One region of the Metabacillus indicus genome, then DNA from elsewhere that is predicted to be linked to it. Evidence: riboswitches for the same ligand, from Rfam matches in the RefSeq annotation. Region 1 holds a riboswitch; the other holds the start of a gene.
What was found. Region 1 has a riboswitch for cobalamin ahead of ACK1LH_RS13105 (DUF4430 domain-containing protein). Riboswitches for the same ligand answer to the same signal wherever they lie in the genome.

Region 2: linked by a shared signal. The riboswitch ahead of ACK1LH_RS10225 (cob(I)yrinic acid a,c-diamide adenosyltransferase) and the one ahead of ACK1LH_RS13105 (DUF4430 domain-containing protein) in region 1 are both predicted to bind cobalamin.

What each region holds. Positions count from the first base shown of each region.
Region 1 is NZ_CP176757.1:2,574,555-2,578,548, forward strand. Features, by position in the region: gene ACK1LH_RS13085 (hypothetical protein) at 1-111, opposite strand, end outside; gene sigX (RNA polymerase sigma factor SigX) at 108-644, opposite strand; gene ACK1LH_RS13095 (cob(I)yrinic acid a,c-diamide adenosyltransferase) at 762-1,340, opposite strand; gene ACK1LH_RS13100 (ECF transporter S component) at 1,421-1,936, opposite strand; gene ACK1LH_RS13105 (DUF4430 domain-containing protein) at 1,949-2,362, opposite strand; cobalamin riboswitch at 2,511-2,696, opposite strand; gene ACK1LH_RS13110 (ATP-binding protein) at 2,774-3,994, opposite strand, start outside.
Region 2 is NZ_CP176757.1:2,039,192-2,043,185, forward strand. Features, by position in the region: gene ACK1LH_RS10220 (cobyric acid synthase) at 1-1,340, opposite strand, end outside; gene ACK1LH_RS10225 (cob(I)yrinic acid a,c-diamide adenosyltransferase) at 1,372-1,920, opposite strand; cobalamin riboswitch at 2,043-2,227, opposite strand; gene ACK1LH_RS10230 (diphthine--ammonia ligase) at 2,273-2,959, opposite strand; gene ACK1LH_RS10235 (M20 family metallo-hydrolase) at 3,045-3,994, opposite strand, start outside.

The DNA of each region.
Region 1 (3,994 bases):
ACGCTGCTGCAAACTGGTGTAGATTTGCTGCTGCGTCCTCCGGTCTTTGATATCTGGCATTGCTTGAAGTTTATCGGTAATCTGCTCATCGTTCCATTTTGATTGATTCATCCCTTTGCTATTCCCTCCTTCCTGATCGAGTGTTCAGATAATTTATTTTTCAGAGCTTTCAGCGCTCTGTGCTGGGTCGTTTTCACTTTGCTTTCCGTAAATCCGAGGGCTGCTGCTGTATCGGCAATGGACATTCCCTGAATATACCTTAAGATAACGACGGCCCTCTGATCGACTGTGCATGTATCAAGCGTCCGGTAAACCATCTGCATCTCTTCATTTAAAGCAGCGATTTCCTCCGGCAGCGGCTGATGATCCCGTATTTGCTCTCGGTCCCAGTCAAACGCTTCAAAAATTCGCTGTTTGAGTGTTTTCTGTTTGCGGAAAAAATCAATCGCAACATGTCTTGCAATGGAGAGGATCCAGGTTTTTTCACTGCTCCGTCCTTCAAAACTGCTGTGTGATTTTAATATTCGTATATACACTTCCTGAACGAGGTCCTCGGCCTGTTCACGATTCTTCACCATATAAAACAAGAACTGGAAAAGATCGCTGTGATATTTTTCATAAATCCTTTGAAAGGCCTCTTCCATGAACGAACCTCCAATCAATACATTAGTCGGAATGAAGAATAAAAAGTTACACATCTTTTACTATATCGGGATTGCATAGAAAAAGGAAGGCAGTTTCCGCCTTCCTTTTCAAAGAAATTATGACTCTTTCTTTTTCGTAAATACGATGGCACTTCTTTCATACTCCACATCTTTTGAACCGAGTCTGGCATTTGCCGCTCTCGCTGCCGCAAAGAAAAAATCGGAAAGTCTGTTCATATACGTTAAAACATGCTCATTGATTTCCGTTTCTTTTTTGAGCGAAACAATACAGCGCTCCGCTCTTCTTGCTACGGTCCTTGCCACATGGATGGCAGCGGCCGCCTCTGTTCCCCCAGGTAGAATGAACCGCTCGAGCGGAGGGGCTTCTGCTGTGTACGCATCAATTCGCGTTTCAAGAAACTCAATCATGTCAGGTGTTGTTTTATAGGGATACTTTTGCTTGCCGTGGATGACAGCAAGATCGCTTCCGCAGTCAAAAAGTTCATGCTGGATTTTTTCAAATTCCTGCTTCATGTCTTTCAGAGTTTCATCGTTCATCCATGTCATGGCAAGACCGGTAAAAGAGTTTACCTCATCGATTGTTCCGTAGGCTTCTACCCTCAGGTCATCCTTATCGACACGGCCCCCGATAATGCTTGTTTTCCCTTTATCGCCGGTTCTAGTATACAAATTCATATTCAGCAGCTCCTGTCCTTTGTTCTCAGACTGTCTTGCCTAAGCTAAAAAGAAAGTCTCTCTCTTATTCTGCCATTATTTTATTGAAGTGTAACGCCATAATCGTTTTTACACAGATAATACTGAAACGTTTTTTGCATAACCGGGTACAGCACAAGAAAGAAAATGCCGTTTCCTGCTGCATGCATCGTATCAAACGGGATTCCTGCAAGATAGTAGGCAAGTCCGTTATCTGTCAGGACAAACATATTCAGAGAAACGATGAATCCAAAAAGATATCCCGCAAGAACAGCTGCCGGGCTAAAAATGAGCAGCCTGTTTCTTTTAACCGCTTTTCCAAGCAGGCCGAATACGAGAGCCAGAATCCCCCATGCAAGCATCTGCCAGATTGTCCACGTTCCCATGCCAAGCAGCAGGTTGCTCAGGAAACAGCCTAGCACTGCGACAATCATTCCATTAACCGGTCCGAGCAGAATCGCCGTGATGAGGATGATGGCTGTCATCGGCTGTATGTTCGGAACAAATTGAAAGGAAAGTCTGCCGACAACGGACAAGGCTATAAGCAGAGACAGAAGACTGATTCTTCTTGTTGTCATTGTTTCTCACGCTTACTCATAATTCCGCAGATCAAATTCAATTTTATCGCCGTCTTTCAGTTTAATGTCATTAGCTCCTGTCATGGCATCTTCCCCGTTAACGATTAAATGCCAGTATGTTTTGTCCGCTTCGCTCGCCTGGATGCCTTCAATTCCGTTGATAAAACCTCCGGACTCTTCAATTTCAAAGTTCTCCTTCATGGCATCCATCAAGTTTTGTCCTTCTTCAAATGCAATTTCTTTAGCGTCTACTTTCTCTGCCATTTCATTTTTTGTCAGCGTGACAGATGCTTTCAGCTCTTCAGCCTGCTCTTTGCTCTCAGCAGCAGGTTTTGTTTCTTCCGTTTTAGGCTGCTCTGCCGCATTTCCGCAGGCACTCATCAGTGTCAGAAGAATGATTGCGAGAAAACTGTAAAATTTGTTCATGTTCCATCTCTCCTCTTGTTGTTGTGTATGTATTGGAAAAGCAAAAAGCCCATCTTATAGAAGATGGGCTTTTAAAACGGCATAGAAGAAACTGCAGGCACTCATGCCATACCTGTGCCGTTTCTATGCTCAAATCCCCGAAGAATAGTAACGTTCGAAAGATCCCGGCAGGTCTACTGACTCGTGCTTCATCCTCAAGCCTGCACCTTCCCGTCTGAATTCTGACAGTGGTCTAAAAGCAGGTATTGTCTGCACTTACAGTTGCGGGGACAGTCCAGGCATTTCACCTGATTCCCTATTAAGCAAAGTTTGCACCAGTTTCTTTTCGTATTCACTTTTATATCCAGCTTTTATTGTACCTAAAACGACATGCGGCATCAACAGGTGTTTCGTATGAAACAAGAATATTCGTCAGATTCTATCAGGATAAACGGTTTTTCGAGGCAGAAAGAAACTGAATGTTGTTCCTTCATTTACTTTGCTGTGCACATTAATCGATCCTGAATGGGCATCGACAATGTTCTTGGCAATCGCAAGACCAAGGCCAGTTCCGGAGCGGCCTCTCGTCCTCGCCTTATCTGCTTTGTAAAAACGCTCAAAAACAAACGGAAGGTCTTCTTCGACAATTCCTGTGCCCGTATCCTTCACATCAACTTTAATACCGCCGGCAGCAGACTGCACAGCCATTTCGACTGTACCGCCCTCAAGTGTATGCCTGATAGCGTTATCCACGAGATTCGTCAGAACCTGTTCAATTTTATCCGGATCCAAAACAAATTCAGGTTCGTCAAGTGTAATGCTGGAGGTGAGCGTAATGTCTTTTTCTCTTGCAAGTCCCTGGAACTTCCGGTTTATTTTTTCAATAAATTCATGAATGGAAATGCTCTCGAGATTAAGGGTGATATGACCCGCTTCCATCCGGGCAAGATCGAGCAGATCATTGACAAGCCTTCCCATTCTGAGCGATTCATCGTAGATAACCTGTGCAATCTCTTTTTTCTCTTCATCCGAGCTTGCAATATCATCCACAATAGCTTCAGAATACCCCTGGAGCATGGCAATCGGCGTTCTCAGTTCATGGCTGACGTTTGCGATAAAGTCTTTGCGCAATTTATCAAGCCTGCGCTCTTCTGTCATGTCCCGAAGCACGGCAACAGCCCCCCGGACGTACGACTGATTGTAAAGCGGGCTCATGACAAGCACCCAGCTTCTTCCCTGAAGGGTTACTTCAACGATATGCTCTCTTTCTGTGTTGACTACCCGCTGGAACAATTCCTTTGCTTCCGGCGGAATTTCTTCCCCTTCATTAATCTGCATTTTCTGTTCATAGTACCATGACTGCAGGAAGCGTTCTGCAGGAGGATTGGTCACGAGAATCGTTCCATCAATATTAAGCGTGATAACCCCGTCTGCCATACTGCTTAAAATGCTCGTTAAGTGCTCTTTCTCCTGATTGAGAGCGTTGATGTTAAACTTCAGCTGTCTGCCCATCTGATTGAACGCAATGGCGAGCTCCCCTATTTCATCGTGGCTCAAAATAGGAACTTTTGTATCAAAATTGCCGCGTGTCAGCTCTTGTGTCGCCTCTCTCATTTTTCTCAATGGATAGGTAATTCTAGTAGACAGGAAAAA
Region 2 (3,994 bases), 540 kb from region 1:
TTTTTGCTCCGGAGCCTGTTCAAAAAGCGCCATCTGAATGCGTCGTTGTGAAACACATCGTGCAAATAAGTTCCCATTGCGTGACCTTTTGTGTACCCTTCACCGGTCCCTTTCTGGATTGAAAATGGTGAAGGAGCATCAGACAGCAAAGTTTGTCCCATGTGAATCTCGTAACCTGAAAGAGTAAGGTCTTCATATCCTGAGACGGCACAAGGTCCTTCCGTCCGAATGGTTTTCTTATCCGCATACAGGACAGTTGACACAGGGAAAATGGCAAGCCCGTCCTGTTCTATAATGCCGGATTCGACGCCTACTGGATCAGACAGTTTTTCTCCCATCATTTGATACCCGCCGCATATCCCGATGATATGGGTTCCATTTTTATAAGCAGACAGCACTTTGTCAAAAAGTCCGGTCTCTTTTAAAAAATGAAGGTCTTCAGCTGTGTTTTTACTGCCTGGCAGGACAATAAGATCAGGCCGGCCAAATGCAGAGGCTTTTCTGACAAAGCGGATATTCACATCAGGCTCCAGTCTAAGAGGATCGATATCTGTAAAATTAGACAGTCTTGGGTAGGCAAGAACTGCAACATCCAAATCTCCCTCAAGATTTGTGCCTTGGGAGTACTGATTGAGGACGAGAGAGTCTTCGCCATCAATTTCAAGGTCCGGTATAAACGGGAGAACACCAACAACGGGTATTCCTGTGTACTCCTCAAACCATTGGAGCCCCGGTTTAAGAAGGGCAAGATCTCCCCTGAATTTATTGATAACAACTCCGGCAACCCGTTTGCGGTCTTTTTCCGCAAGAAGCTGGAGCGTTCCGACAAGACTTGCAAATACCCCTCCTCTATCGATGTCTCCAACTAGTAAAACAGGGGCATCCGCAATCTCTGCAACGCGCATGTTGACGAGCTCCCTGTCATTTAAATTGACTTCAGCAGGAGACCCTGCCCCTTCAATTACGACCGCGTCATAGTTGCTTGTTAGGTTGTGCAGAGATTCTTTAATCGCGTTAAGACCAAGGGTGAAAAAGTCTTCCCGGTAGGCTGAGGCGTTCATGACAGCATACGGTCTGCCGTGAAAAACAACCTGTGATTCCATTTCACCTGAAGGTTTTATTAAAATCGGATTCATATCCGTGTCAGCTTCTGTTCCTGCTGCTTCTGCCTGAATTCCCTGTGCTCTGCCGATTTCTTTCCCGTCTTTTGTTATGTATGAATTCAGTGACATGTTCTGTGACTTAAAGGGAGCCGTTTTATACCCGTCCTGCATGAAAATCCTGCACAGTGCGGTTGTCAGAATGCTTTTGCCCGCATCGGAATGTGTCCCCTGAATCATGAGTCGAAGCGCCTTTTTCTTCTCATTTCTTTTAATATTCAATTCCATAAATTGCGTCGACACCTTCATCGTAATAATGCTTTTCAACGTCGATCACAGAGACGAGATCAGCGATTTCCCTGATTTCCTTTTTGGCGTTTCTGCCTGTCAGGACAAGGTGGACATGAGGGGGACGGTTTTGAATGGTCCAAATGACGTCTTCAAGAGGAAGAACATCGTCCACAGGAAAAGTCTGAATGGCAAGGGCATTATTGATTTCGTCCAGAATGACAACATGAGAGTCCCCGCTTAGAATGGTTTCTTTTGCTTTTATCCAAGCCATTTTTAAAGCTTCCCGGTGAATCTCGGGTGTTTTGGTCCAGGTAAATCCGGCCCCGAGCTGCTGAATACTGACTCCGGGCAGAGCATTCAGTATTGCTCTCTCACCATAAGTCCGCTCAGGAGATTTAATAAATTGCAGAATGGACACGTTCATTTGTCTTCCTGCAGCCCGCACGGCAAGACCGATTGCTGCTGTCGTTTTTCCTTTTCCATTGCCTGTATAGACCAGTACTCTTCCTTTTTCGTTTTTAATCGCCATACATCCATCTCCCATCTTTTTTGCCAATATAAAAAGGCCCTGACTGAAGACAGTCAAGGCCTAAATAAGCATAGTGAACTAACGCATACAAGGGTTCCTGACTCGTTCTTCCCACCGAAAAACAAGCAAAAATCAATTAAAGCAGGTCTCCTGGCTTTGCGCTTCATCTTGATACTTGAGCCTTCCCGACATTAGAGTCAGTGGCGATTCAGTTCAATCTGCGCTTACAGTAGCGGGGGCTGCGCCGGATTTCCACCGGCTTCCCTATTATCCTGAGTATTCAGGCACTTTAAAAGAATCATATTTTTTGTTCATTGTAATCTATAAAACTGGAAAAGTCATCAAGATTTTTTCATGTTGTTGTTTTTTCTCTTAAAACGGCTTTCTCAAGCTCCAGTCTTTTTGTCGTTTCCAGTTGAAGAACGTTCCCGAATGTAACCTCGATTTTCTTTGTGAACAGCGGCCCGTCATAGACGAATGTATGGTATTCACCAGCCTCGCCCATAGGGCATATTTCTGTTTTTAAGGCGCGGTCAATAAATCGCTGATTAACCTCCATTCCGAGCCAGGACGGATCAAGTTTGTCATCCCTTACTCTAATCACAGCAGCTTTATATCCGCTTTCGGCAAATTGCTGAAGGGCATATATGGCGTTCTCTTTTTTCATCCATAAAGGGTAAAGCGGTTCAAGGCCCGCTGCTGCAGAAGCTTTTTCGCCCCACTCCCGGTGCTCGTCCAAATACAGATCGCCGAAAGCAATACTTGTCAGGCCGTATTGTTCCTTCAACTCTTTCAGCGCACCGATAAAGTGATCCGTATAGCTTTCGTAGGTGCATGAGATGAAATGCACAGGTATTTCAAGCGCTAGACTTTGCTGTTTGATTGCATCTATTTTCTCTCCGTGCCCGAATGTTCTTCCTGTTTCAGCCGGAACCGTCGTTATAAGGCATGCGATTTCATGCCCCTCGGCTGCAAGTTTATGAAGGGCCATGCATCCGTCTTTCCCTCCGCTCCAGGATACAGCTGTTTTCTTTTTCATTCACTTCCACCATCCCATCAAGAGTATAGCCTTGATTATGATGGGTTCAGAATGTTTAGTCAAAAAGAAAAATAGACAGCTTTGTTTATTTCACTGCCAATTTTAAGGCTGTCCTGTACAGCAGCTCTGTTCCAAGCGATATATCTTCCATCGTTGAAAACTCCTTTGGATTATGGCTGATGCCGTCTTTGCAGCGGACAAAAATCATCCCGTAATCACATTCATAAGACATCGCGAGTGCATCATGAAAAGGTCCGCTCATCAGTTCAGGCGCATCCAGACCAATCTCCTTGCTCGCTGCCCTCATAGTATTCATAATGTCCTCCGAGCAATAGCGCGGTTCACTGTTTGTGTCTTCAGAAACCGTATATGTCAGTCCGTGATCCTCGCAGATCAGATGCAGCCGTTTTCTCAACTGATTTTCTATGATATTTCTTCTTTCCATTTGAATATCCCTGAGATCTACCGTAAACATCACTTTTTCAGGTATGATGTTCCGTGAATCAGGAAAAACCTTCAGGCTCCCGACGGTCCCCACTGTAGGTGCAGATGGATCTTCTGATGCGAGATCATTCAGGGCAACTATGACCTTGGCCGCTCCAACTAAAGCATCCTGTCTCATATGCATTGGCACTGAACCGGCGTGGCCTGCAAAGCCTTCAAGCTCAACTGTCAGCCATAACGGTCCCGAAATGCCTGTTACAATCCCGACTGGTGCATCCTTCGCTTCCAGAACCGGTCCCTGTTCAATGTGCAGCTCAAGGTAGGCTGAAATGCTTCCAGGAGAGTACTCTGACTCCTTAAATCGCTCAGGATCACATCCGAACGAAAGCAGCGCATCCCGCCGTGTTATGCCATCTTTATCCTTCCGGTCAAGTTCTCCCTCTTCCAGTTTGCCGAGAATCCCTCTGACGCCAAATAATCCTTTATTAAATCGCGCTCCCTCTTCATCACAAAAAGCAGCAACTTCGATTGGCATATCTGGTATAACTGAATTCTCCTGCAGCGTCTGAACTGCTTCGATTGCCCCTAGAA